Regions from separate parts of the Streptomyces sp. NPDC015532 genome, predicted to be linked through region 1. Evidence: riboswitches for the same ligand, from Rfam matches in the RefSeq annotation. Region 1 holds a riboswitch; the other holds the start of a gene.

Region 1 (14,299 bases):
ACTGGACGTAGACGGGCTGGTCCAGACCGAGGTTGTGCTTGACCGCGAGGATGTCGGCCTTCGACGGGCTCTTCCCGATGTACTGCTGCGCGAGCTGGTCGGCGGTCTGGCCGGCCAGTCTTGGCAGCAGGAAGAAGATGGCGAAGGTGACCGCGGAGACGACCAGGAGCAGGATCACTGCCGCTGCCGTCCGACGGAGGATGTACGAGATCACGGGGATCGGCGCTGGTGCCCGCGGGCCGCTAAGCCCGCGGGCACCAATGCCTTCACCTGCCTTCCGGGGCTGCTACTTCTTCGTGGTGCCGATGTTGAGGTAGTCGTACTGACCGCTGAAGGCCGCCGTGGAGACCAGGTTGGTCGCGTACTGCGGGCGGGCCAGCAGAACCTTGAAGTAGGTCAGCGGCACGAGGACGGCGTCGTCCATGGTCTTCTTGTCGATCTCGGTGTACAGGGCGTTGCGCGCGGCGGTGTCCTGCGTACCGATCGCCTTCTCGAGGAGGGCGTTGACGTCCTTGTTGTCGTACTGCGACAGGTTGGTGTTACCCGAGGCGCCGATCGCCGAGCCGTTCAGGATCTGCTGCTGGAAGCCGTAGCCGGAAGGCCAGTCGGCACCCCACTGCATCATGATCAGACCGATGTTGTTCTTCTCGGTGAACTTCGGGACACCCGCGTAGTCGGTGAAGTACTTGCCCGACGGGTACTGCTTCAGGCTGGCGTTGATGCCGACCTTCTTCAGCGAGTTGATGATCGCGGTGGCCGCGTCGATCTCCTGCGGGCGGTCGCTGCGAGCCGAGATGTTGGTGTTGATCGACGACTTGCCGCAGGCCTTGAGCTGGTCCTTGGCCTTGGCCGCGTCACCCTTGCTGCCGGCGGACGCGTAGACGTCCGACTTGGCGTAGCCCGGGATGTCCGGCGGGAGGACGGTGGAGGCGATGTCGCCGCGGACCGGACCACCCTCGGCGGTCTGCACCGAGACCTTGTCGATCGCGAACTGCACGGCCTTGCGGCACGCGACGTTGTCGAACGGCTTCACCTTGGTGTTGATCGCCATGTAGACGAGACGGCCACCGTAGGTGTTGTCCGTGTTGGCCTTCTTGTCGGCCGAGCTCAGGACCTGAGCCTGGGTCGCGGCCTGGACACCGCCACCACCGAGGTCGATCGCGTCGCCCGCGAGGACGTCCTTGTCGATCGTCTCAGCGGCGACCTTCAGGTTCACGACGATCTTGTTCGGGTACTGCTTGCGCAGCGGGTCCGTCTTCGCGTCCCAGTTCTCGTTGCGCACGAGGACGGCCTGCTTGCCGTCCGCGTAGCTCTCGAACTTGTACGAGCCCGAGGACACGATGTTCTTGACGTAGTCGACGCCGTTGTCCTTGGCCTGCGGGACCGGCGCCGTCTGCGGAGAGGCGACCAGGTAGTCGAACTCCTGGAAGGCGGTCTTCAGGTGGAAGACGACGGTGGTGTCGTCCGGGGTCTCGATGGACGAGAGGCCCTTGGCGCTCTTGTCCTTGTAGGGACCCTTGTACTTGTCGCCGCCCACGAGGAACTGCTGGAAGTAGTTCGGACCGAGGGAGAGCACGTCACGCGCGAAGTTGGAGCGCTCGACCGCGTACTTGACGTCCTTGGACGTGATCGCGGTGCCGTCCTGGTACTTCAGACCCGCACGCAGCTTGTACGTCCAGGTCTTGCCGCCGTCGCTCGGGACACCAGCGCTGGCCGCGAGGTCCGGGACAAGGGTGTTGCCCTTCTCGCCGGCGCCGGGCTGGAACGTCATCAGCGGGCGGGCGTACAGACGCGAGAGGTTGTACATGTACGCGTAGTACGTGTTGCCCGGGTCGAAGGAGTCCGGCACGTCGGAGTACTCGTACGTGACCGTGCCCCCCTTCTGGGTGGAGGCGTTGACGACGTCCGTGGTCGCTGCGTTGGCCCCAGCTGACTTCGTGTTGTCGGTGTTCTTGTTGTCATCGGCCTTGCTGCAGCCTGCAACGAGCAGACTCGCGGAGCCGATGGCCGCAATTGCGGCCAGCGCTGACCTTCGCATGATGGGCGGGTTCCCCTCCATTGTCGGAAACTTGGTGGTCTCTCGGTGTCCGTCAGGCATCAACGGCTGCGCGGGTCGAGAGCATCGCGGAGACCGTCGCCCAGCAGGTTGAAGGCGAGGACGGTCACGAAGATGGCGAGGCCGGGCACGATCATGAACTGCGGGTCGACCTCGTAGTAGGTGACCGCTTCACGGAGCATGCCGCCCCAGGACGCCTGCGGGGGCTGGATGCCGACCCCGAGGAAGCTGAGGGACGCCTCGAAGAGGATGTTGGTCGGGATGAGCAGCGTCGAGTAGACGATGATCGGGCCGACCAGGTTGGGAAGCAGTTCCCGGAACAGGATGTAGGGGCCCTTGGCGCCCATGCCCCGGGAGGCGTCCACGAATTCCCGCTCGCGCAGGGCGAGGGTCTGGCCTCGGACGATCCGGCCCAGGTAGGGCCAGTTGAAGAAGCCGATCACGAAGATCAGCACGCTCAGGTGGAGCGGGAGCCCTTCGAGGCCGAACGCGCCGCCCTGCAGCGTCGCCGAGATGGCGATCGCGAACAGCAGGAGGGGGAAGGCGAGGAAGGTGTCCATCAGGCGGCTGATGATCGAGTCGACCCGCCCGCCGTAGAAGCCCGCGACGACGCCCAGGATCGCGCCGATCACGTTCGACAGGATGGTGGCGCCGAAGGCGACGACCAGCGACACCCAGGAGCCCTCCAGGAGGCGGGTGGCGAGGTCACGTCCGAACTTCGGGTCGATGCCGAGCGGGTGGTCACCGCTCATGCCGCCCATTCCGCCCTTGGGCAGGGAGGTGTTCGGGTCGATCAGGTCCTGGTTGAAGGCGTTCGGGTCCAGCCCCAGCATCGACTGAAGGGGCCGGGCGAGGATCGCCACCAGGATGAGCAGTACGACGATGACACCGCCGGCGACCGCCACCTTGTCACGCTTGAAGCGCGTCCAGGCGATCTGTCCCAGGGAACGGCCCTCGATCTGCCCCTTGCCGGCTCCGGCAAGCACAGCCTCTGGCTGCGCTTCCGATGCCGCCGCGGTGGTCTCGATCGGTGCGGTCACAGTGACCCGACCCCTCTCGCCGGTGGTGACCGGCCTACGACTGCCGCTGTCTGCGGCTTGGTTCACTTGCCCGCCGGGAGGTTGACCGCAGATGGTGCGGTCCGATGACCCGGCTGATGATTCGACTAGCACTCGCTCACAGGAGCGATGTCCCGTGTCTGATGGGCGAGTCTTCAGTGCCGCCACGATCAGTTGCCAGGCCTCATGGAGAAACTATGCGCAACCGTGATGCTTGTTGGGGGATTCCGTTATCCGAACAGTGGGTAACAGGAGTCGGACGACTGTCAATTACCGTCAAAGAACCCATAGGTGTCTTTTGACTAAGAAGTCCCGCCAAAACGGGACAATTGACACATGCGTCCGCTTCCCCGCAGGTCAGCAGCATGGAGCGCACACCTCGTGAAGGCCGTGTGCAGACTCATGATGCCAGCCGTTCTCGCACGGGCATGCGACAGGTCCGTAATTCGGGACGCTCTCAGTAGCCGCCGCGGGCCGGCGGATAGCCGTAACCGCCCGCTGTCGGCGCCTGCGCGGGAGCGGCGTGCGCCTCGCGGTCGTAGAACGGGCGAGCGTTGGCGCGCAGCCACATCGCCACCGGGTCGAACTCGTCCGACATCGCGACGGTGGAGACGGGCAGCCCGTCCGGGACGGCGCCGATGGACTGCTGCATCATCGCCCGCACCGAGTCGACGGCGGGCGGTGAGGTGTCGTACACGTCAAGGCCGATGGCCAGATACGGCGCCCCGAGGGTCGGTTGGACCCAGGCGCGGCGCAACGACCGTACGGCCGGGGTGAGATGGGCGTTCTGCGTGAGCAGGGCGTAGAACTGCGGAATCTCGATGGCCGGTTCGGACAGCCGCAGCGGGCCCGCGGGCTGCCGCTCCAGGCCCGTGGCGATCCGGCGCAGATCCAGCCACGGGATGCCGAGGCCGCCGTTCGGGGCGTGCGGATTGAGCCAGAGCCCGAAGTGGTCCGGGTACAGGGTGCGGGCGACGTCCAGCCCGTCCACGACCTCGTAACTGCGGTTCCAGCCACTGGCCGAGAGCTCCTGCGCGGAGGTGACACAGGGCGCGTACCCGAAGCCGTCGACCTGCATGTTCCCGTACTGGGCGTCCGGGGAGCCGGCCTGGCCGTGCCAGAGCAGCATCCACACCTGGCCGGACGACGGGGTCGCGAGCGCGCGAAGAAGCGCCTCGTAGGCGTCGTAACGCCCGGGAGTCACCTGGCGCAGCATGTGCTCGACCTGCCCGGCCGCGGCCGTGCCCGACGCGCTCACCTTCAACCGCCCCTTCGCGAACAATTCACGACGAACTCATCCCTTACGCCCGAGGCGCCGGTTACCGACATGCGTCAACACCTCGACCGGGCCATGAAACCAGCTTATGCGGCGATCGCGCTCCGCCGGGGGAAGCAGTCGAGAGCCGGGAACCGCAGCGCGGGGCGGCCGAGGGCCCCGCGCGGCGGGCGTGCGGTCCCGCCCGGCACGCCCGGCGCGGGCGCCGTTCAGTGACCGCGCTGGTAGAAGGGGCGCACCTGGGCCCGCATCCAGTCACCGACCGGGTCCTGCGCCACGTCGAGAAGGACCAGGTTCACCGGAATGTTCACCGGGACGCGGCCGAGGGCGCGGCCCAGGGCGTCCAGGGGCACGGCGCGGGCGTCGCCCTCCCACATCGAGAGCTCGACACCGATGAACATGACCGGCTCGTCGCCCTCGATGCTGGCCAGACAGCGGCGGGCGCTCAGGACGACACCCGTCGCGGCGAACTCCGCCGAGGCCGCGGCGAGGAAGTCCACCGGATCGTCCTGCCAGTCGGGCTCGAAGAGCCGCACCCGGCCGCCGCTGGCCGCCCCGTCCAGTTCGGTGCGCCCGGCCCGGCACAGTTCGGCCACGGCCATCGGCGGCAGCGGCACGCCGACCACGCCGTCCGGGTTCACCGCGATACCGACCTGCGGGGGAAGCCCGCGGGCGAACTCCACGGCGGGCGCGATCGTGTACGACATGTGACCGCCGACGACCTGGCGGAACTGCTCCTCGGAGCTGAAGACGGGGACGTAGATCTGGCCCCCCAGGTCCATCGTGGGCAGATCGAGCGCACCGCTCTGCGGGCCGCCGCCGTTGGGCAGCGGCACCCACACGAAGCTGCGGCCGAGCACCTCGACGATGCGCGCGGCCGCCGAGGGTCCGGGCACGCCGAAGGAGGCGGACAACACCTCCTCCAGCTCGTTGCCCGGCCAACCGCCGTGCGGATGGGGGTGTGCCTGTGCCGGAAAGTCCATCTGTCTACCGCCCGCTTCGAACCACTGTTCCGGCTGGAAAGATTAGGGCCTGTCCGGCGGATCAGGTCGGACGAAGCCGACAGCGCCGTACAGACCGAGGTGAGCCCCGCGTCTCCGGCGTGCTCCGCCGGACAGGCCCTGTGCGCCACCGGGACCGGTCAGCCGAAGTCGATCCTGCGCAGCACGTCGGCCGCGTCCCGGTCGATCAGGACCGCCGAGCCGCACCCCTCGGGCAGGTCTCCCCGCTCGGCGGAGCGCAGCAGCCGGGCGACCGCGCCGCGATGGCGGGCGAAGGCGTAGCGCGAGACGCCCCGGCCGCGCTCGCGCTGGCCGTCCAGCGCGGTGCCGGGTGTGACGTCGAGCAGCAGCAGGTGCAGCGCGCCGCCACGGCGCCGGGCCTCGCGGGCGAGCCAGCGGCGCACCCAGGCCTGCGTGCCGCAGTCGTGCACGACGAGTCCGCCGCCCTCGCGCAGGGCGCGGCGCAGGCCGGCGTAGTGCGCGAGGCGGACGAGGGGGCGGTAGAGCGCGTACGGCAGCAGGCCGGCCATCCGGCCGTCCCAGCGCTCGCGGGTGTCCTGCGAGTCGACACGGGTGCCCCGCACGGCCCGCCGCATCAGCGTCGACTTGCCGCTGCCGGGCAGTCCGGTGACGACGACGAGGTCCCGCGCCCCGAAGCGCAGACCGTGCGGACTGCGGCCGACCCGGTCACGGAGATCCCGTACGACGGCCGCGGGCCGCGGTCCGCGGGCCTCCCGCGCCGGTGCGCCGGGCTGCTCGGGCAGTGCGAGACCCGAGGTCGTCGCGTACGCCCTGGTCCTGTTCACCGTGACCGTCCTCCCCTTGGATGTGCGGTCCCATCCCCGTCGAGTGTAAAGAGAAGGTAATGCCCGGCGCTTCCTGTTTCCGTACGCGGACTGCCACAGCCCCGTCACAGATGGCGGGCTGCCGTGATCCGACAGCGCGTGCGATGATGGCCGCGCCAACTGCATACCGGCCGCTTGAATCCGCGCGGGAGAGTCCTGGGTACGTGTACCCGGGCGCCGAAGGAGCAAGTCCCTCCCTTGAATCTCTCAGGCACCGTTACCGCGCGGGCGAGGCACATCTGAAAAGCGGGCCGCTCCGGCGGCTCCACCCAAGGTGCAAGTCAGGACCACCGATTCGTGTGGTCGTGATGAACCTCTCAGGTTCCGATGACAGATGGGGAGGAACGACCTCGCCGTCATGCCTTGGGAGCCAGACCGATGAGCAGCAACGCACCCCGTCACACCGCGCTCGATGCCCTGCATCGTTCGCTCGGCGCGACCATGACCGACTTCGCGGGCTGGGACATGCCCCTGCGCTACGCCTCGGAGCGTGACGAGCACGTCGCCGTCCGCACGAAGGCAGGTCTCTTCGACCTCTCCCACATGGGCGAGATCACCGTCACCGGACCGCAGGCGGCGGCTCTCCTGAACCACGCGCTGGTCGGCAACATCGCCACCGTCGGCGTCGGCCGCGCCCGCTACACCATGATCTGCCAGGAGGACGGCGGCATCCTGGACGACCTGATCGTCTACCGGCTCGCCGAGCAGGAATACATGGTCGTCGCGAACGCCTCCAACGCCCAGGTGGTGCTGGACGCGCTGAGCGAGCGCGCCGCCGGTTTCGACGCCGTGGTGCGCGACGACCGTGACGCGTACGCGCTGATCGCCGTGCAGGGCCCCGAGTCCCCCGGCATCCTCAAGGCGGTCACCGACGCGGACCTCGACGGCCTGAAGTACTACGCGGGCCTGCCGGGCACGGTGGCCGGCGTTCCGGCCCTGATCGCCCGCACCGGCTACACCGGCGAGGACGGCTTCGAGCTGTTCGTCGCCCCCGCCGACGCCGAGAAGGTGTGGCAGGCGCTCACCGACGCGGGCACCCCGGCCGGTCTCGTCCCCTGCGGTCTGTCCTGCCGCGACACGCTGCGCCTGGAGGCCGGCATGCCGCTGTACGGGCACGAGCTGACCACCGCGCTGACCCCCTTCGACGCGGGCCTCGGCCGGGTCGTGAAGTTCGAGAAGGACGGCGACTTCGTGGGGCGCGCGGCCCTGACCGAAGCCGCCGAGCGGGCCGCCTCCGAGCCGCCGCGTGTGCTCGTCGGACTGATCGCCGAGGGCCGCCGCGTGCCGCGCGCCGGGTTCTCGGTCGTCGCCGGCGGCGAGGTGATCGGCGAGGTCACCTCCGGTGCCCCCTCCCCGACGCTGGGCAAGCCGATCGCCATGGCGTACGTCGACACCGCGCACGCCGCGCCGGGCACGGCCGGTGTGGGCGTGGACATCCGGGGCAGCCACGAACCGTACGAGGTCGTGGCGCTGCCGTTCTACAAGCGCCAGAAGTGACACTGGTCCGCACCGGCCGGACATGAACCGGATCCCCGTCGGGCGCCGGTACCGACGGGCGCCCTTCGCCGGGCCCCGGACGTGACCCTGGGCACATCCGCCCGGTCACCCACGCCTCCCTCCATCAGCACTCCACCGCGTACAGGAGAATTCAGGTCATGAGCAACCCCCAGCAGCTGCGTTTCAGCAAGGAGCACGAGTGGCTGTCCGTCGCCGAGGACGGCGTCGCGACGGTCGGCATCACCGAGTTCGCGGCCAACGCGCTCGGCGATGTCGTCTACGCCCAGCTCCCGGAGGTCGGTGACACGGTGACCGCGGGCGAGTCCTGCGGCGAGCTGGAGTCGACCAAGTCGGTCAGCGACCTGTACTCCCCGGTGAACGGCGAGGTCGTCGAGGCCAACCAGGACGTCGTGGACGACCCTGCGCTGGTGAACTCCGCGCCCTTCGAGGGCGGCTGGCTGTTCAAGGTGCGCGTCGCCGGCGAGCCCGAGGACCTGATGTCCGCCGACGAGTACACCGCCTTCACGGCCGGCTGAGGAGTCCACCGCACATGTCGCTCATGAACACCCCCCTGCACGAGCTCGACCCGGACATCGCCGCCGCCGTCGACGCCGAGCTGCACCGCCAGCAGTCCACGCTGGAGATGATCGCCTCGGAGAACTTCGCTCCGGTCGCGGTCATGGAGGCCCAGGGCTCCGTCCTGACCAACAAGTACGCCGAGGGCTACCCGGGCCGCCGCTACTACGGCGGCTGCGAGCACGTCGACGTGGCCGAGCAGATCGCCATCGACCGGGTCAAGGACCTGTTCGGCGCCGAGTACGCCAACGTGCAGCCCCACTCGGGTGCCTCCGCCAACCAGGCCGCGCTGTTCGCGCTGGCCCAGCCCGGCGACACCATCCTCGGCCTGGACCTGGCGCACGGCGGTCACCTGACCCACGGAATGCGCCTGAACTTCTCGGGCAAGCAGTTCGACGTGGTCGCGTACCACGTGGACGAGGCCGGCCTGGTCGACATGGCCGAGGTCGAGCGGCTCGCCAAGGAGCACCGCCCGAAGGTGATCATCGCGGGCTGGTCGGCGTACCCGCGCCAGCTCGACTTCGCCGAGTTCCGCCGGATCGCGGACGAGGCCGGCGCCTTCCTGTGGGTCGACATGGCCCACTTCGCGGGCCTGGTCGCGGCGGGTCTGCACCCGAACCCGGTGCCGTTCGCGGACGTGGTCACCTCCACCACGCACAAGACGCTCGGCGGTCCCCGCGGCGGGATCATCCTCGCGAAGAAGGCCTTCGCGAAGAAGCTGAACTCCTCGGTCTTCCCGGGCTTCCAGGGCGGCCCCCTGGAGCACGTGATCGCGGCCAAGGCCGTCTCCTTCAAGGTCGCCGCCACCGGCGACTTCAAGGAGCGCCAGCAGCGCACGCTGGACGGCGCGCGCATCCTGGCCGAGCGTCTGGTCCAGGACGACGTGAAGGCCGTCGGCGTGGACGTCCTGTCCGGGGGCACGGACGTGCACCTGGTCCTGGTCGACCTGCGCAACTCCGACCTGGACGGGCAGCAGGCCGAGGACCGCCTCCACGAGGTCGGCATCACGGTCAACCGCAACGCCATCCCGAACGACCCGCGCCCGCCGATGGTCACCTCCGGCCTGCGCATCGGCACGCCCGCCCTCGCCACCCGCGGCTTCACGGCCGAGGACTTCACCGAGGTCGCGGACATCATCGCCGAGACGCTGAAGCCGTCCTACGACACGGAGGCCCTGAAGCTCCGCGTGTCCGCTCTGGCCGACAAGCACCCGTTGTACCCCGGCCTGAAGTAGTTTCGTAGGCTCTTCGCCATATGTTTTCACCCGTACGGTTTCTCTTCGTACGGATATCCGGGGCACCGCGCACACTGGAAGCAGAGCGCGGTGCCCCGTTCCATGCAGTCCCGCACCACCTCCGTCGGACAACGGCGTCCGGCGAAACCAGCAAGGAGTTCCCGTGGCCATATCGGTCTTCGACCTGTTCTCGATCGGCATCGGCCCGTCCAGCTCCCACACGGTGGGTCCGATGCGCGCCGCGCGCATGTTCGCCCGGCGGCTGCGCAACGAAGACCTGCTGGCCCCGGTCACCTCGATACGCGCCGAGCTGTACGGCTCCCTGGGCGCGACCGGCCACGGCCACGGCACCCCCAAGGCGGTGCTGCTCGGCCTGGAGGGCTCCTCGCCCCGGACGGTGGACGTGGAGGGCGCCGACGAGCGGGTCGAGCAGATCAAGACCTCGGGGCGGCTCAACCTGCTCGGCGAGCACGAGATCGGCTTCTCCTTCGACGACGACCTGGTCCTGCACCGCCGCAAGGCCCTGCCGTACCACGCCAACGGCATGACGATCTTCGCGTACGACGCCTCGGGCGAGCTCGTCCTGGAGAAGACGTACTACTCGGTGGGCGGCGGGTTCGTCGTCGACGAGGACGCCGTCGGCGAGGACCGCATCAAGCTCGACGACACGGTCCTGAAGTACCCGTTCCGCACGGGTGACGAGCTGCTGCGGCTCACCAAGGAGACCGGTCTGTCGATCTCCGCCCTGATGCTGGAGAACGAGCGGGCCTGGCGCACCGAGGAGGAGATCCGCGAAGGGCTCATCGGCATCTGGCGCGTGATGCAGGCCTGCGTCTCGCGCGGCATGGCCCGCGAGGGCATCCTGCCGGGCGGCCTCCGGGTCCGCCGCCGCGCCGCCCACTCGGCCCGCCAGCTGCGCGCCGAGGGCGACCCGCTGGCCCACGCGATGGAGTGGATCACCCTCTACGCGATGGCGGTCAACGAGGAGAACGCGGCGGGCGGACGCGTGGTCACCGCCCCCACCAACGGCGCGGCGGGCATCATCCCGGCGGTGCTGCACTACTACATCAACTTCGTGCCGGGCGCCGACGAGGAGGGCGTCGTACGGTTCCTGCTCGCGGCCGGGGCGATCGGCATGCTCTTCAAGGAGAACGCCTCCATCTCGGGCGCCGAGGTCGGCTGCCAGGGCGAGGTCGGCTCGGCGTGCTCCATGGCGGCCGGCGCGCTCGCCGAGGTGCTGGGCGGCAGCCCCGAGCAGGTCGAGAACGCCGCCGAGATCGGCATGGAGCACAACCTCGGCCTGACCTGCGACCCGGTCGGCGGCCTGGTCCAGATCCCCTGCATCGAGCGCAACGGCATGGCCGCCGTGAAGGCCGTCACGGCCGCCAGGATGGCCATGCGCGGCGACGGCTCCCACATGGTCTCCCTCGACAAGGTCATCAAGACCATGAAGGAGACCGGCGCCGACATGAGCGTCAAGTACAAGGAGACGGCCCGGGGCGGGCTGGCGGTCAACATCATCGAGTGCTGAGCAGCCGGCCGGGCGGGGCGTCGTCCCGCCCGCGGTCGGGCACGCCGCGGTTTCCCGGCGGGGGCGCCGGACGGGTGCTGCCAGCGGTCCGGCCGGCCGCCGCTTCTCTGCCGGCGGCGCCGGGCGGGCCTGCCGCCGCCTCGGCGCGGTGGGCGGCGGCCGCGGTCAGTCCGGTCGTGGTGTCTCCGCGACGGGCGCCGGGCCGACCAGGACGTCGCTGTGCGCGGAACGGGCCTTGGCGGTCGGGGGGACGGACTGTGCCCGGGCGCCCGCGGCCCGCGGGTACAGCAGCGCGTGGCGCCTGCGGGCCTCGGCCGCGGCTTCCGCGCGCGGCACCAGGGTGTGTTCGGCCCTGCCGTCCGCCCGCAGGGTCGTGACCAGGCAGAGGCCGCCGAGGCGGCGTGCGGTCCGCAGGTGCGGGGCCGCGCCGCGCGCCCCGGCCGGCACCGCCAGACACACCTCGGTCCCGGTGTCGAACTCCGTGACCGTCAGGCCCTCGGACCGCAGCCGTCCCCCCACCGACCGGCGTTCCCGGCCGGACCGGAAGCACCACACGTCGCTGTCCTTGTGCACGACGACCGCGGCCGCCGCCGGACCCGTCCCGACGGCCGTCCCGCCCTCCGGACCCCCGCTCCAGGGAAAGGGCCGGCACAGCAGCCGCACCCCCGCCCGCTCCGCCCAGTCCACGGCGCCCTCGTGGACGACCTTGGCGCCGTGGCGGGACATCCGGCGCACTCCCTCGTAGCTGATCCGGGAGAGGGTGCGCGCCTCCGGCACCAGGTAGGGGTCGGCGGTGCACACACCGGGCACGTCGGAGAACAGCTCGCAGGTGTCCGCGCCCAGCGTCGCGGCCGTCGCCACCGCGGAGAGATCCGAGCTGTTGCGGCCCAGCATGACGATCCGGCCGGCCGCGTCGACCGCCTGGCCGCCGGGGACCACCGCGACCGGGCAGTCGGCCAGCGCCCTGGACAGCGTCTCGGCACTGGCCGAGACCAGCTCCGCCCGGTCGCCGGGTCCCTCCGCGAGAAGCCCGGTGGCCGCCGCCGGAAGCGGGCACCCGTGCACCCCCTCGGCGTCGAGCGCGGCCGCGAGCAGGGCGACGCTCACCGTCTCCCCGGCGGTCAGGAGCATCGCCGCGGCGCGGGCGGGCGGGTCGGCGGACAGGGCGTCCAGGGTCTGCTGGAGTCTGCCCGTCGTACCCGACATCGCGCTCACCACGACGACCAGCGGGCGCTTCGCCTCGGCACCGCGGCGCACCGCGTACCGGGCCACGCGGCGGTAGCCGTCGAGGTCGGCGAAGGCGGAGCCGCCGAACTTCAGCACCAGCGGCCGGCCGTCGGACGCGGGGCGGACGGTCATCCCAGCCACCCGTTCTTCGCTGCCAGTTCCACGATCTGCAGCGCGTTCAGCGCGGCCCCCACCCACAGGTTGTCGGCGACCACCCAGAACGCCACCGCCCGGTGGTCGTCCGGCTCGACGCGAACGCGGCCGACGTGGACCAGTGCCCGGTCCTCGGGGCGCGCGAAGACCGTACGGGGCATGGGGTACGAGGGGCTGTGCGCGCGGCGGTACACCCGCAGGCCGGGCGTCGCGGCCAGGGCCTCCTCGACGGACACGGCCGTGACCGGCTCGCGCGAGCGAAGGTGCACGGCCTCGGAATGGCAGTCGAAGACCGGCACCCGCACCGCGGTGGCGCTCACCCGCAGATCCGGCAGACCGAGGATCTTGCGTGGCTCGCGGACGAGTTTGCGCTCCTCGTGCGTGAACCCGTCCTCGTCCTGGAGCCCGATCTCGGGCACGAGATTGAAGGGCAGCGGCTGCCCGAACCGCCCGCCGGGGGCGCCCTGCGCACGGGGGTCGTCGAGAACGGCCCTGGACCCCTCCGCCAGTTCCGCGAGGCCGCGCACACCACCGCCGGACGCCGCCTGGTAGGTCGCCACCACGACGCTCTCCAGACCGGCCAGCTCGTGCACCGGGTGCAGCGCGCGCACCAGTTGGATGGTCGAGCAGTTGGGGTTGGCCACGAGGTTGGACGCCGGACGGTCGTCGAGCGCGCCTGGGTTGACCTGGGGCACCACGAGCGGGACGTCCGCCCGCATCCGGAACGCCGAGCTGTTGTCGACGACCAGTACGCCGGCCGACGCCAGCCGCTCCGCCTCCCGGGCGCTCACCTCCGCGCCCGCGGAGAAGACGGCGACGTCCAGGCCCCGGGGGTCGAGCTCGTCGAGGGTGACCATGTCCGCCAGGGGCAGGGACAGTCCCAGTTCACCGCCCAGGTCCCGGCCGACGCTGCGCGCCGATCCCACGGGGACCACCCGTTCCACGGGCACGATCCCGCCGTCGAGCAGGGCCAGGCACTCACGGCCCACCGCTCCGGTGGCACCCACTACCGCGATGCGCAGCATTCCCGTCCTCCTGTCGCCCCGCCCGGGGCTCAGTACGTGGTCGTGTCCGGTAATCGGCCCCGGAAGGTCCGCCGGTACGCGTTGGGAGTGGTGCTGAGGAAGTGCACGAACTGGTAGCGCAGGGCGGCCGCGTTGGCGAATCCCGTACGGGTCGCCACGGCCTCCATCGTCTCGTCGGTGTTCTCCAGCAGCCGCTGGGCGCTCAGCACCCGCTGGGCCAGCAGCCACCGGTAGGGCGTGGTCCCGGTCTCCGCCCGGAAGCGGCGGGCGAACGTGCGCGGCGACATGCAGGCCCGCGCGGAGAGCTGCTCGACGCTGATCTCCTGGTCCAGGTTCCGCTCGGCCCAGGTCAGCACCTCGCGCACCCCGTCCTCCCCGTACTGCGCCACCGGCCGTTCGATGTACTGGGCCTGGCCGCCCTCGCGGTGCGGGGGCACCACCATGCGCCGGGCGATGGCGTTGGCGACATCGCTGCCCTGGAGCTTGCGCACGAGGTGGAGGCAGGCGTCGATCCCCGCGGAGGTGCCGGCCGAGGTGAGGATCGGGTCCTCGTCGACGTACAGCACTCCCGGTTCGACCCGGGCCTTGGGACAGCGCTCGGCGAGCGCCTCGGCGTACCGCCAGTGCGTGGTGCAGCGGCGTCCGTCGAGCAGCCCCGCGGCACCCAGGACGAAGGCGCCGACGCAGACGCTGACCACCCGGGCCCCCCGGGCCACCGCCTGGCGCAGGGCCTCCAGCAGGGCGGGCGGGAACTCCCGGGTGTGGAAGTCGTCGCCCACCGGGATGGCGATGAGGTCGGCCTCCTCCAGCCGGTCGAGGC
Region 2 (14,299 bases), on a different contig from region 1:
GGCGGGTGCCTACGCGACGACCCTCAAGAAGGGTTCCACCGTCACCACGGCCCGCGACCACTCCCGAGGTGCTCGTGCGCTGAAACGGGCGGTGATCTCCGCGTTGCAGGCCAGCGCCATGGACGTACGCGACCTGGAGAACGTACCCCTGCCCGTGGCCCGGCAGCAGACGGCCCGGGGCAGTGCCGGCGGAATCATGATCCGGACGACGCCAGGAGTGCCCGACTCCGTCGACATCATGTTCTTCGACGGGCAGGGTGCCGACCTGTCGCAGGGTGGTCAGCGGAAGCTGGACCGGGTGTTCGCGCGACAGGAGTACCGGCGCGCCTTCCCCGGCGAGATCGGGGACCTGCACTTCCCCGCGAGTGTCTTCGACTCGTACACGGGATCCCTGCTGCGCAACGTCGACACCACCGGGATCGCGGATTCCGGGCTGAAAGTGGTCGTCGACGCCTCCAACGGCAGTGCCGGACTGGTGCTGCCCAGCCTGCTGGGCAAGCTCGGTGTGGACTCTCTGGTGATCAATCCCGGTCTTGACGAGTCCAGGCCGACCGAGACGGTGGAGACGCGTCGGGCCGGCCTGGTGCGGCTGGGCGAGATCGTCGCCTCCGCGCGGGCCGCGTTCGGTGTGCGCTTCGACCCGGTGGGCGAGCGGCTCTCGCTCGTCGACGAGAAGGGGCGGATCGTCGAGGACGACCGGGCCCTGCTCGTGATGCTCGACCTGGTGGCCGCAGAGCGGCGCAGCGGGCGGGTGGCGCTGCCCGTGACGACCACACGGATCGCCGAACAGGTGGCGGCGTACCACGGCACGCAGGTGGAGTGGACGACCACGTCGCCGGACGACCTGACCCGGGTCGGCCGCGAGGAGTCGACGATCTTCGGCGGCGACGCGCGCGGCGGGTTCATCATTCCCGAGTTCAGCGGCGTCTTCGACGGTGCGGCCGCCTTCGTACGGCTCATCGGTCTGGTGGCGCGGACACAGCTCACGCTCAGCCAGATCGACGCCCGGATTCCGCGGGCGCATGTTCTCAAGCGGGATCTCGCGACTCCGTGGGCCGTGAAGGGGCTGGTGATGCGCCGGGTCGTGGAGGAGGCGGGAGACCGCTTCGTGGACACGACGGACGGTGTCCGTGTCGTGGAGACGGACGGACGCTGGGTGATGGTGCTGCCGGACCCGGCCGAGGCTGTCACCCATCTGTGGGCGGAGGGGCCGGACGACACCTCCGCGGAGGCTCTGCTCGACGAGTGGGCGGCCGTCGTGGACAGCGCAGGCCGCTGAAACGATCTTCACCCGTACGTGTCGGACAAGTGCCCCCAAGGGGGCCTGTCCGGCACGTTGGTGGGGCCATTCGGAGGTAGCACCCGCGACGTGCGACGATGTGCGGCATGCCGCAGCAGCCCCCCGTTCGGAGCAGCGCTCCGCGCCCCTCGCGCCCGGACGCCTCCATGTCGCTGCTCACCAACGTCATGGACCACAGCCTCGACGAGGGGTATGCCGAGGCGGCGGCCCGCAAGGAGGCCGAGGGTGCCGGTGGCCTGCCGAAGACGGTCCGGGCCAAGCTGGCTCTGGCGGCGGGTCTGGTGCTCGCCGCGCTCGTGGTCACCGTCGGGGCGGCGAACGCCCGGCTCGCGGCCCCTGTCGTGGCCAAGGAGCGCCAGGAGCTGATCGACCGCGTCGAGCGCGAGACGACGGCCGCGGACAAGCTGGAGAGCGGCGTCGACACCCTGCGCGCCGATGTGAGCGCCCGCCAGCGCGCGGCGCTGAAGAAGGACGGCGGTGAGCAGGCCGATCTGGTGAGCGTCCTGTCCGGCGCCACCGACGTGCACGGTCCGGGTGTGAAGCTCGTCGTCAACGACGCCAAGGAAGCCAGTAAGGGCGGTGACGGCACCAACCCGCGGGAGACCTCGGGATTCTCCGACACCGGACGGGTCCGGGACCGTGACATGCAGCGCGTGGTCAACGGGCTGTGGGAGTCGGGCGCCGAGGCCGTCTCCGTCAACGGACAGCGGCTGACCGCTCTGTCGGCCATCCGGGCCGCGGGTGACGCGATACTGGTCGACAACAAGCCGCTGGTGCCGCCGTACACGGTGCTCGCGGTGGGGGACGGCCAGCGGCTCAGCACCAGGTTCCAGAACAGCGCCGACGGGCTGTATCTGCATGCCCTGCAGGAGAACTACGGCATCAGGACCGGCATCTCCGTCGAGGGGGACGTCCGGTTGTCCGCCGCACCGAGTGTGATCGTACGTACAGCAGAGCCGAGAACAGAGAAGGGCACACCGTGATCGCCGTACTGGGCCTCGTCGTGGGAGTCGTGGCTGGACTGTTGGTCCGGCCCGAGGTTCCGGCGGTCGTCGAGCCTTACCTTCCGATCGCCGTCGTGGCGGCGCTCGACGCCGTGTTCGGCGGTCTGCGCGCGATGCTCGACGGCATCTTCGACGACAAGGTCTTCGTGGTCTCGTTCCTGTCGAACGTGGTCGTCGCCGCGCTGATCGTCTTCCTGGGTGACAAGTTGGGCGTGGGCGCCCAGCTGTCCACGGGTGTCGTGGTCGTCCTCGGCATCCGGATCTTCTCCAACGCCGCGGCCATCCGCCGGCACGTGTTCCGGGCGTGAGGCCGATGAGCAACGAGAACGAAGCCGAGACCCCCGAGAACCCGCTGCGCAGGGAGCTGCCGGAAGAGGTCCCCCCGGCCGTGGAGGAGCCCGAGCCTCAGGCGGCCGAGGAGAGTGGCGTGCCGTCGCTGTCCGGCCGTCAGAGGCTGGTCAAGGGGCTGTGGCCGCCGCGGGTGTCGCGTGCCCAACTCATCGTCGCGGTGCTGCTGTTCGGTCTTGGCTTCGGCCTGGCCGTCCAGGTGGCGTCCAACAGCGACGGTGACAGCGCGCTGCGCGGCGCGCGCCAGGAGGATCTCGTGCGCATTCTCGATGAACTCGACAGCCGCACTCAGCGTCTTGAGGACGAGAAGCAGGGTCTCGAGGACCAGCGCACCGAGCTGGAGAACAGCTCGGACCAGGCCGAGGAGGCCCGCAAGCAGACGGTCGAGAAGGAGAAACAACTCGGCATTCTGGCGGGCACCGTGGCCGCTCAGGGGCCCGGCATCACGTTGACCATCGACGACGCGAAGGGGACGGTCAAGGCGGACATGCTGCTCGACGCCGTCCAGGAGCTGCGCGCCGCCGGTGCGGAGGCGATCCAGGTGAACGGCGTGCGCGTGGTCGCCGGTACCTACCTGTCCGACTCCGGGAGCGGAGTGAAGGTCGACGGGAACAAGATCACCCAGCCGTATCGTTTCAAGGTCATCGGCAAGCCGCAGGACCTGGAGCCGGCGCTGAACATTCCGGGAGGCGTGGTGCAGACACTGGAGAAGGAGCAGGCCACCGTCACGGTGGACCGCTCCACGAAGATCATCGTAGATGCCTTGCGACCGGCGGAGCGGCCTGACTACGCTCGGTCGTCCTCCCGGTGAACGGCGGTCGGATGAGGGCCGTCGGGCGAGGGCAGGAGGTTGCGGGGGGTCGGCGCACCGAATGGGTGGTGCGTGGTGGAAACTGTCTGGTGGATACGGACGTTGTGAGGATGTCCGGGTCGACCGGTGTGTTCAATCAGGGTTCGTCCTGCCCCACGGGCGGGTCTGTTTCGGTCAAGGGGAATCGCCCGTGAAGTTGTTTGCGAAGTTGTTCGGCAAGAGCTCGCGAGAGGACAGCGGCGACAACGCGTCCGCCCGTCATCGCGCACCGCGCCAGGGAGACGCGGAGGCCCAGAGCGGCGACCGCCCGCTGTTCCGGGACCAGGTCACCGGTCCCGGTGGTCAGGGCGCGTCGTCTGTTGACCCTGGCCAGCCCGGCCGCATAGGTTTCGGGGAACCGTCAGCCTCGAGCGCGGGTGGAGGGTTCGCCTCCGACCCGTATGCGTCCCATGCCCCTGGTGGGCAGCCGCGGCAGGAGGATCCGTCCATGTCGGCCCAGGTGTGTACGAGGTGCGGGAACCGCAACGCGGAGAACAGCCGGTTCTGTTCCAACTGCGGTGCGCCGCTGCGGGGTGGACCGGAGCGTCCGTCGGAGACGACCTCCACGATCTCCATCTCCGGCATCGAGGCCTACGACGCCGAGGTGACGGGCCAGACGCCGTCGCCGATGCTCTCCCCGGAGGCGCAGGCGGCCGTCGACGCGCTGCCGGTCGGTTCGGCGCTCCTGGTGGTGCGCCGTGGCCCCAACTCGGGCAGCCGCTTCCTGCTGGACGGTGAGCTGACCACGGCCGGGCGTCATCCGCAGAGCGACATCTTCCTCGACGACGTGACGGTGTCGCGTCGGCACGTGGAGTTCCGTCGCGTCGCGGACGGCTCGTTCACGGTCGCCGACGTCGGCAGCCTGAACGGCACGTACGTCAACCGGGAGCGGATCGACCAGGTGCCTCTGTCGAACGGTGACGAGGTGCAGATCGGCAAGTACCGGCTGGTGTTCTACGCGAGCCAGCGGGGCATCTGACCCTCCCCCAACTCCGTCCGGGGGGACACCGAGGGAATGTCCATGCTTCAAACACCGAGCGGCGGTGCCGGCAGCGGTACCGCCGCCGGCACCGCCGGCGGTGCCGGCAGCGGTACCGCCGCCGCGGACAGTGGGCTGATGAGCATCGGCGCGGTGCTGAGCCTGCTGCGCGACGAGTTCCCCGAAGTCACCATCTCCAAGATCAGGTTTTTGGAGTCGGAGGGGCTGGTCGAGCCGCGGCGGACCCCTTCGGGGTATCGCAAGTTCAGCGCGGACGATGTCGAGCGTCTCGGCCACGTCCTGAGGATGCAGCGTGACCACTACCTCCCGCTGAAGGTGATCCGCGAGCATCTGGACGCCCTGGCGCGCGGCGAGCAGGTGCGCCTGCCCTCCGTGGGCCGCCAGCGCGGCGCGGGGGAGGGAGAGCACCCCGGAGAGCTCTACGGGGAGCCCGAGGGGCCCACGGTGGCCCGGGTGGGCCGTGAGGAGCTGCTGGCCGCCGCCGAGATCGGTGAGCAGCAGCTCCAGGAGTGGGAGTCGTACGGACTGATCGGTCCGTTGCCCGACGGTGTCTACGACGCGGAGGCGGTGACCGTCGCCGCGCTCGTCGTCGAGCTGGGCCGCTTCGGGATCGAGCCGCGCCATCTGAGGGCGATGAAGGCCGCGGCGGAACGGGACGCGGGTCTGGTGGACCAGGTGGTCGCCCCCCTGCGGCTCCATCGCAATCCGCAGACGCGGGCCCACGCCGAGGCGCGTACGAAGGAACTCGCGGGCCTCACGGTGAAGCTGCACGCGGCGCTCGTGCAGACCGCGCTTGGTGTGCGTCTGCGCTGATCCGTGCCACCGGCGCGGACCGTGGATCGTCCACCCGTTCTGTGCCCGACTACCCAAACGTCCCGGGCACGGCCTAGGGTTGCTGTGTGAACGAGCTCGATGTCGTAGGTGTCCGGGTCGAAATGCCCTCCAACCAACCGATCGTGCTTCTGCGTGAAGTGGGAGGCGACCGCTACCTCCCCATCTGGATCGGACCGGGGGAGGCGACGGCGATCGCCTTCGCTCAGCAGGGCATGGCCCCCGCACGACCGCTGACCCACGACCTGTTCAAGGACGTGCTGGAGGCCGTCGGCCAGGAGCTCACCGAAGTACGGATCACCGACCTGCGCGAGGGCGTCTTCTACGCCGAGCTCGTCTTCGCCAGCGGGGTCGAGGTGAGTGCCAGGCCGTCGGACGCCATAGCGCTGGCCCTGCGCACCGGGACGCCCATCTACGGCAGCGACGGGGTGCTCGACGACGCGGGCATCGCGATCCCGGACGAGCAGGAGGACGAGGTGGAGAAGTTCCGCGAGTTCCTCGACCAGATCTCGCCCGAGGACTTCGGCACCAACAGTCAGTGAGCCGGCCGGGCGGACGGCCTCTCCGGGTGGCATTTGCCCGCGGCGCGTGTGGTGTGCCGCGGCCCGTGCCGAGAGCATTCGGCTAGCCTTTCCCCGCGGTAGGGCACGGGAAACCACTCTTAGGGTGATTATCACTCGGCGTGCCGAGTGTGGCGATCGTTGACGCGCCCCTGGTGACTGCCTACCGTCGAGAAGGCAGGTCAAGGACGGAGGTCGGCGTGAGAAGCAGCGGCGACGGTACGGCTGGGGGTGCTCCCGGACACGGTCCGGGAGAGAGCGGCCCGTACCCTCCCCCAAGCTCTCGGCTCGGCTCGAGCGGGGGGCGCCCCCAGCATGGCAGTGCGGCCGACCACCTTCCGGTGCGGCCGGCGGCAGTGCCCGATGAGGGAGGGACTGTTCCCGAGGAGGTCGGTTACCGGGGGCCCACGGCGTGTGCCGCCGCGGGCATCACCTACCGGCAGCTCGACTACTGGGCGCGGACCGGACTGGTCGAGCCCAGCGTGCGTCCCGCCTACGGGTCGGGGACGCAGCGTCTCTACAGTTTCCGGGACGTGGTGGTGCTGAAGATCGTCAAGCGGTTCCTCGACACGGGGGTGTCGTTGCAGAACATCCGCACCACGGTCCAGCACCTGAGGGAGCGCGGCTTCCAGGACCTGGAGCGCATGACGCTCATGAGCGATGGCGCGACGGTCTACGAGTGCACCTCCCCGGACGAGGTCCACGCCCTGCTCCAGGGCGGCCAGGGCATCTTCGGTATCGCCGTGGGAGTGGTGTGGCGGGACGTCGAGGGCGCCCTGTCCCAGTTGCACGGAGAGCGCGTGGACACCGGCGAGACACTTCTCGCGCACCATCCCGCCGACGAACTGGCGCGCAGACGCAACCGCGCGGTGTGAGCCGCTCCGATGACGCGATGCCCCGGAGTGCCGGGGCATTGTCAGTGGCGTAGGGCAGCATCGGAGATGTGAGAACCACGCCCACGATCCTGCATCTCGACATGGATGCCTTCTTCGCCTCGGCGGAGCAGGCGTCCAAGCCGAGCCTGCGCGGGAAGGCCGTCGTGGTGGGCGGGCTCGGGCCCCGTGGCGTCGTCGCCACCGCCTCGTACGAGGCGCGCGTCTTCGGGGTGAACTCCGCGATGCCCATGGCCCAGGCCCGCAGGCGCGCGCCGAACGCCGCCTATCTCGTGCCGCGCTTCGGGCTGTACCGAGAGGTCAGCGAGCAGGTGATGGGGCTGCTGCGGGCCCTGTCGCCGCTGGTGGAGCCGCTGAGCCTGGACGAGGCGTTCGTGGACCTGGAGGCGGGCGGGACGGCGTGGGACGAGGCGTCGGCGCGGCTGACCGGGGCCAAGCTGCGCGCGGACATCCGGGCCGTCACGGGGCTCACGGGGTCGGTGGGGCTCGCCGCCTCCAAGATGCTGGCGAAGATCGCCTCGGAGCAGGCCAAGCCGGACGGTCTCGTCCTGATCGAGCCGGGCACCGAGCGCGCGCTGCTGGGACCGCTGCCGGTGCGGACGCTGCCGGGCGTGGGGCCGGCGACCGGCGACCATCTGCGCCGGGCGGGCATCACCACCGTCGAGGAGCTCGCCGAGGCGGGCGAGGACGAGCTCGTACGGCTGCTGGGCAAGGCCCACGGGCACGCCCTGTTCGCGATGGCGCTGGCCCACGACGAGCGGCCCGTGGTGGCCGAGCGGGAGACCAAGTCGGTCTCGGTCGAGGACACGTACGACGTGGACATCCACGAGCGGGTCAGGGTGGAGCTGGAGGTGCAGCGGCTCGCGGACCGGTGTGTGCGGCGGCTGCGCCGGGCCGCGCTGTCGGGCCGGACCATCGTGCTGAAGGTGCGCCGGTACGACTTCTCGACGCTGACCCGGTCCGAGACGCTGCGGGGGCCCACGGACGACCCCGGAGTCGTCCGGGAGGCCGCCGCCCGGCTCCTGGAGGGCGTGGACACGACCGGTGGCGTCCGTCTGCTGGGGGTCGGCGTCACCGGGCTCGCGGACTACACGCAGGAGGACCTGTTCGCTCAGGCGCAGGCCGCGGCCGCTGGGGAGCCGGCGGCCGAGGAGCATGCCGCGGACGAACCGTCCGAGGCGGCCGCCTCGGACGGGGAGACGGCCCCGGCGGAGCGGCGGTGGCCTTCCGGGCACGACGTGCGGCATGGCGAGTTCGGGCACGGCTGGGTGCAGGGGAGCGGGCTGGGGCGGGTCACGGTGCGCTTCGAGACGCCGTACTCCGGGCCCGGCCGGGTGCGGACCTTCCGGACGGACGATCCGCAGCTGGAGCCGGCCGACCCGCTGCCCCTGGTGGAGCGAAGACCCGAGGACGCCGGCGGGCAGCCGGCCGGCGCCGGGCCGTCGGTGTCAGCGGTCGGGACGCACGGCTCAGGCCCTGGGGATCAGGTGTCCTCCGAGCCCGCGAGCCGGCCGAAGTCCCGGTCCGGGGGCGGAGGGGACGCCACGTCGAGGCCGTAGTGGTGGTAGAGCTGGAGCTCCTGTTCCGGGGAGAGGTGGCGCCCGACGCCGAAGTCGGGGGCGTCCTTGATCAGGGCCCGCTCGAACGGGATGCGCAGGGTCCCCTCGACGATCTCGCTGGGCTCCAGGGGCACGAAGGCGTCCCTGCTGAACAGCCCGGTGCGTATGGCCGCCCATTCCGGGACACCGGTCGCGTCGTCGAGGTAGACCTCGTCGATCGTGCCGATCTTGGTGCCGTTGCTGTCGAACGCCTTGCGGCCGATCAGGTTGCGCGGATCGATGTCGGTCTGCACGGTCCCTCCATTGGTCGCAAACTCATCCGTAGGTACTACGAAAGAGCACATTTGTGAAGGTGGCCACTCGAAGGCTGCCGTCTTGTCCTCGCTGGTAGGCTGGCAAGCGGCTGCTGATCCCGTGCGGGAGAGTCCTCCGGATTTCGCGGAGGCGCCGAAGGAGCAACTCCTCCCCGGAATCTCTCAGGCTCACGTACCGCACGGACGAGGTCACTCTGGAAAGCAGAGCGAGTGCTTATGGCATCCGCTCTCACCGACGGTGAAAGCCGGGTCGTCCACGGGACCATCCGGTGAAACTCTCAGGTTGAGATGACAGAGGGGGAGGCCGTCGGGGTGCCCGTGCCGGGGTGCCCCTCGAAGGTCGCGTCAGACCAGGAGGCCTCCGCCATGACCGCCCCTCGCATTCCGCTCTCCGAGCTCGAACAGGGAATCCCCTTCGAGCAGCGCCACATCGGCCCCGACTCCGAAGCCCGGGCCAAGATGCTCGCGCAGGTCGGATACGGCTCGCTCGACGAGCTGACGGCCGCCGCGGTGCCGGACGTGATCAAGAACGTCGAGGCCCTGAAGCTGCCGGCCGCGCGCACCGAGGCCGAGGTCCTGGCCGAGCTCCGCTCCCTCGCGGACCGCAACCAGGTGCTCGGTTCGATGATCGGCCTCGGTTACTACGGCACGTTCACGCCGCCGGTGATCCTGCGCAACGTCATGGAGAACCCGGCCTGGTACACCGCGTACACGCCGTACCAGCCGGAGATCTCGCAGGGCCGCCTCGAGGCGCTGCTGAACTTCCAGACCGTCGTCGCCGAGCTGACCGGTCTGCCGACCTCCGGCGCCTCCCTCCTCGACGAGGGCACCGCCGCCGCCGAGGCCATGGCGCTGTCCCGCCGCATGGGCAAGAACAAGAAGGGCCTCTTCCTGGTCGACGCGGACGCGCTGCCGCAGACCATCGCCGTCATAGAGACACGTGCCGAGCCGACCGGTGTCGAGATCGTCGTCGCCGACCTCGCCGACGGCATCCCGGCCGACCTCGCCGGACGCGAGATCAACGGCGTGCTGATCCAGTACCCGGGCGCCTCCGGTGCCGTACGCGACATCAAGCCGATCATCCAGCAGGCGCACGAGCTGGGCGCGGTCGTCACCGTCGCCGCCGATCTGCTCGCCCTGACCCTGCTGACCTCGCCCGGCGAGCTCGACGCGGACATCGCGGTCGGTACGACGCAGCGCTTCGGTGTGCCGATGGGCTTCGGGGGCCCGCACGCCGGTTACATGGCGGTGCGCGAGAAGTTCGCGCGCAGCCTCCCCGGCCGGCTGGTCGGTGTGTCCGTGGACGCCGACGGGCACAAGGCGTACCGCCTCGCCCTCCAGACGCGTGAGCAGCACATCCGCCGTGAGAAGGCGACCAGCAACATCTGTACCGCTCAGGTGCTGCTCGCCGTGATGGCCGGCATGTACGCCGTCTACCACGGCCCCGAGGGCCTGCGGACCATCGCACGGCGTACCCACCGCTACGCCACCGTCCTGGCCGCGGGTCTCACCGCCGGCGGCGCCGAGGTCGTGCACGGCGCGTACTTCGACACGCTCACCGTGCGGGTCCCGGGCCGCGCCGCCGCGATCGTGGCCGCCGCGCGCGACCACGGCGTCAACCTCCACCTCGTCGACGCCGACCAGGTGTCGATCTCGTGCGACGAGACGACCACGCGCGAGCAGCTCGCCGCCGTGTGGACCGCGTTCGGCGCCGAGGGCGACGTCGAGGCGCTGGACGCGAGCACCGAGGACACCCTGCCGGCCGCGCTGCAGCGGACCGACGCGTACCTGACGCACCCCGTGTTCCACGAGCACCGCTCCGAGACGGCGATGCTGCGCTACCTGCGCAGGCTCTCCGACCGCGACTACGCGCTCGACCGCGGCATGATCCCGCTGGGCTCCTGCACCATGAAGCTCAACGCGACCACCGAGATGGAGCCGGTCACCTGGCCCGAGTTCGGGCAGCTGCACCCCTTCGTGCCCGCCGAGCAGGCGCGCGGCTACCTGACGCTCATCCACGAGCTGGAGGACCAGCTCGCCGAGGTCACCGGCTACGACAAGGTGTCGCTCCAGCCCAACGCCGGTTCGCAGGGCGAGCTGGCCGGTCTGCTGGCCGTCCGCGGCTACCACCGTGCCAACGGCGACGACCAGCGCACCGTCTGCCTCATCCCGTCCTCCGCGCACGGCACCAACGCCGCCAGCGCCGTGATGGCCGGTATGAAGGTCGTCGTCGTGAAGACCGCGGACGACGGCGAGATCGACGTCGCGGACCTGCGCGCCAAGATCGAGCAGTACCGCGACGAGCTGTCGGTCCTGATGATCACGTACCCCTCGACGCACGGTGTGTTCGAGGAGCACGTCGCCGACATCTGCGCCCAGGTGCACGAGGCCGGCGGCCAGGTCTACGTCGACGGCGCCAACCTCAACGCCCTGGTGGGTCTCGCCAAGCCGGGTCACTTCGGCGGCGACGTCTCGCACCTGAACCTGCACAAGACCTTCTGCATCCCGCACGGCGGCGGCGGCCCCGGCGTCGGCCCGGTCGGTGTGCGCGCGCACCTGGCGCCGTACCTGCCGAACCACCCGCTCCAGCCCGAGGCCGGTCCCGAGACCGGTGTCGGCCCGATCTCGGCCGCTCCCTGGGGTTCCGCGGGCATCCTGCCCATCTCCTGGTCCTACGTCCGGCTGATGGGCGGCGAGGGCCTCAAGCGCGCCACGCAGGTGGCCGTGCTCTCCGCCAACTACATCGCCAAGCGCCTGGAGCCGCACTACCCGGTGCTCTACACCGGCCCCGGTGGCCTGGTCGCGCACGAGTGCATCATCGACCTGCGTCCGCTCACCAAGGCGACCGGCGTGAGCGTCGACGACATCGCCAAGCGCCTGATCGACTACGGCTTCCACGCGCCGACGATGTCGTTCCCGGTGGCCGGCACGCTGATGATCGAACCGACCGAGTCCGAGGACCTGGGCGAGATCGACCGGTTCTGCGACGCGATGATCGCGATCCGCGCGGAGATCGAGAAGGTCGGCGGCGGCGAGTGGTCCGTGGACGACAACCCGCTGCGCGGGGCGCCGCACACGGCCGCCGCGCTCGGCGGCGACTGGGAGCACCCCTACAGCCGCGAGGTGGCCGTCTTCCCGGCCGGTGTCTCGGCCGCCGACAAGTACTGGCCGCCGGTGCGCCGCATCGACCAGGCGTACGGCGACCGGAACCTCGTCTGCTCCTGCCCGCCGCTGGACGCCTACGAGGACTGATCAGCGCTCGGCACGTGGACGCCTACGAGGAGTGACCATCCTCGGACATGCGTCGGGGCCGGTTCGGAGAGTGCGTCTCCGGGCCGGCCCCTTGTGTGTCTGGGCGGCCTGGCGCGGCCGCCCGGGGTCGTGCGGCCTCAGGCGGCCGTCATCACCGGCGCGCCGCCCAGCGGGCGGTGCGGGGCGATGATCTGGCCGTCCGGCAGGAGCTCACCGGTGTCCTCGAAGAGCAGAACGCCGTTGCACAGCAGGCTCCATCCCTGCTCCGGGTGGTGCGCCGCGAGGCGGGCGGACTCCCGGTCGGCTGATTCGGCTGACGGACACGGTGGCTGGTGCTGGCACATGGATGGGATCTTTCGCTGGGTCGAGACGTGAGTGTTGGCTGTGGTGTCTGTCTTGCGGCTTGAGGTACTCATGGCCGCCCCCCGTTGATGTGTGACCTGACCCCAGTGTTGCCCCACGGGCGCCAATCCGCAGGGATTTGGGGGCACCGCTTCTCACAGGTTTATGACGCGTCACCCGTGCGGAGGGTTCACCCCAACCGCGCTGTCCTTTCGGGTGGTTCGAGGGGGCCGGATCGGGCTAGTCCGGTCGGGCGTTCAGCGCGTTTCCCCTCGTACGAGCGGTCTTCGGCCCTAACGAGCGAGGTGCTCTCGGGGTTCGTGACAGCGCCGTGCCCCGCTGCAGGTTTACCCGTGTGGGGTACGGCTGCGGGGCACGGACGCGAGGCGGCGGAGACTCAGGCGGGCGAGCTGAGGAGCGGTGCCGGGGTGACCCGGTGGGTGAGGACCGGCAGCAGTTCGGTGACGAGGTAGGGCCGGTGCGCGGCGATGCCGGGCGGGGCGGGTGCGAGCGGGACCAGGAGGTCGGTGGCGGCCGGATGGCCGGTGGCGCCGTCCGCTGTGCAGTCGCCGTGCAGCCAGAGCGTGAGCATGTACAGCTCCGGCACGGACAACAGGCGTGCTTGGTAGGGCTGTTGCATGGTCTCGGCCTGCCGCAGGGCGAGCTCGGTGGCGGTGACGTAAGGGCCCTCGAAGAAGCGCGAGAAGGCCCAGCCGTCCGGAGTCAGCATGGTGTCGGCCGCGGCCACCGCACGGTCGCCGGAGCGGATCAGGAAACGCCACCCGGCGAGCCGGGTGGCGGAGGCGCCCGCGGGAGTGATGCGATCCAGGACGTGGACGGGCAGCGGGAGTTCGGGGGTGACAGGTCCCTGTGCCAGGCGCAGGGACGGGGTGCGGGCTTCGCGGACAGCGGTGGGGGAACCGAGTGCCGTGAGTACGGTGCGCAGGGCGGGCGCGGGAGCCGGGGGTACGTGCAGCGGCATGTGGGTCGCCTCTCATTCGACAGGCACAGTGGCGCGAGGGCGGGGGCGGACGGCGCTGTCAGCTCTCGGGTCAGAGGGCGAGGGGTCTGGATCTGCCGACAGGGTGTCGCCTGCCGCCGTCACCGTGACGACAGGACCAAGGACCGCGAGCGCCAACTCTCTGCCTCGGTAGCGGAGTTTATACGACGCGTGTTCAGGCGTTGTTTCGTCTAGTCGCCCCGAATTCGAAGAACAAGTCGATATCCGGTCGGTGAAATGCGGGATTCATCCCGGTTCTGTGCGATCGAATCGCGGTGACCTCGGAATACTTCGCCCGAGCGGTCGGCCGATTCTCGTCGGCGTTTTTTACGAGATCGTTTCGGGCGGCAAACTTGCTGAATGCCCCATGCCTCGTGAATGTGCCCGGGGCCGATGTCCAGACTAGCGGCCGAAGAGCGCGCGCGGGACGTTATGGATCGTGTTGCCTGGGCATCATCCCCCGTGACCCGGGACGCCAGGGCCGGATGACGGCCTGCCCATCCAAGGAGGGACACTTCGATGGGGGAGAAGGTCGTGGCAGGGACGTTCGGCCTGTCCGATCGGCAGCGCCATCGCGACAAGCTCCGACAGTGTCTGGCGGGGCTGGAGCGACTGCTGGAGGAGAAGCGGTTCGACCGCCCGAAGAACCTGATGGGCCTGGAGATCGAATTGAATCTCGCAGGTCCCGACGGCATGCCCAGAATGATGAACGGGCAAGTACTCGAAAGGATTGCGAGCCGCGACTTCCAGACAGAACTCGCCATGTTCAACCTGGAAGTCAACATAGCCCCACACCGATTGGGTGGCCGGGTATTCGACCGGCTCGCCGAGGAGATCCGCACCTCGCTCGCCTACGCCCACCGGAAAGCCAGTGAGGTCGACGCCGGAATCGTCATGATCGGTATTCTGCCGACGCTCGGGCAGGACGATCTGGTGTCCTCCAACCTGTCGGACGTCGACCGGTACACGCTGCTCAACGATCAGATCGTGGCCGCGCGCGGTGAGGATTTCGAACTCGACATCGACGGGGTGGAGCGTCTGGTCTG

Evidence for each region. A riboswitch is a leader RNA that binds a small molecule or an ion and turns the genes downstream of it on or off. The one in region 1 is predicted to bind glycine.
Region 2: another riboswitch for glycine. It lies ahead of gcvP (aminomethyl-transferring glycine dehydrogenase); the one in region 1 lies ahead of gcvT (glycine cleavage system aminomethyltransferase GcvT).

Annotation. Positions count from the first base shown of each region.
Region 1 covers NZ_JBIBSY010000007.1:56,216-70,514, reverse strand. The annotation lists gene ACF07B_RS22265 (ABC transporter permease) at 1-214, opposite strand, end outside; gene ACF07B_RS22260 (ABC transporter substrate-binding protein) at 287-2,059, opposite strand; gene ACF07B_RS22255 (ABC transporter permease) at 2,098-3,096, opposite strand; gene ACF07B_RS22250 (enhanced serine sensitivity protein SseB C-terminal domain-containing protein) at 3,572-4,372, opposite strand; gene ACF07B_RS22245 (enhanced serine sensitivity protein SseB) at 4,600-5,373, opposite strand; gene ACF07B_RS22240 (AAA family ATPase) at 5,532-6,197, opposite strand; glycine riboswitch at 6,373-6,469, shown strand; gene gcvT (glycine cleavage system aminomethyltransferase GcvT) at 6,615-7,733, shown strand; gene gcvH (glycine cleavage system protein GcvH) at 7,892-8,269, shown strand; gene glyA (serine hydroxymethyltransferase) at 8,284-9,543, shown strand; gene ACF07B_RS22220 (L-serine ammonia-lyase) at 9,707-11,074, shown strand; gene ACF07B_RS22215 (hypothetical protein) at 11,240-12,433, opposite strand; gene ACF07B_RS22210 (aspartate-semialdehyde dehydrogenase) at 12,430-13,479, opposite strand; gene ACF07B_RS22205 (helix-turn-helix domain-containing protein) at 13,509-14,299, opposite strand, start outside.
Region 2 covers NZ_JBIBSY010000010.1:2,407-16,705, forward strand. The annotation lists gene ACF07B_RS26635 (mannose-1-phosphate guanyltransferase) at 1-1,279, shown strand, start outside; gene ACF07B_RS26640 (DUF881 domain-containing protein) at 1,378-2,283, shown strand; gene ACF07B_RS26645 (small basic family protein) at 2,280-2,612, shown strand; gene ACF07B_RS26650 (DUF881 domain-containing protein) at 2,618-3,463, shown strand; gene ACF07B_RS26655 (FHA domain-containing protein) at 3,525-4,481, shown strand; gene ACF07B_RS26660 (MerR family transcriptional regulator) at 4,524-5,315, shown strand; gene ACF07B_RS26665 (bifunctional nuclease family protein) at 5,402-5,875, shown strand; gene ACF07B_RS26670 (MerR family transcriptional regulator) at 6,094-6,768, shown strand; gene ACF07B_RS26675 (DNA polymerase IV) at 6,837-8,345, shown strand; gene ACF07B_RS26680 (PRC-barrel domain-containing protein) at 8,270-8,638, opposite strand; glycine riboswitch at 8,753-8,847, shown strand; gene gcvP (aminomethyl-transferring glycine dehydrogenase) at 9,026-11,911, shown strand; gene ACF07B_RS26690 (DUF5999 family protein) at 12,049-12,255, opposite strand; gene ACF07B_RS26695 (hypothetical protein) at 12,651-13,235, opposite strand; gene ACF07B_RS26700 (glutamate--cysteine ligase) at 13,773-14,299, shown strand, end outside.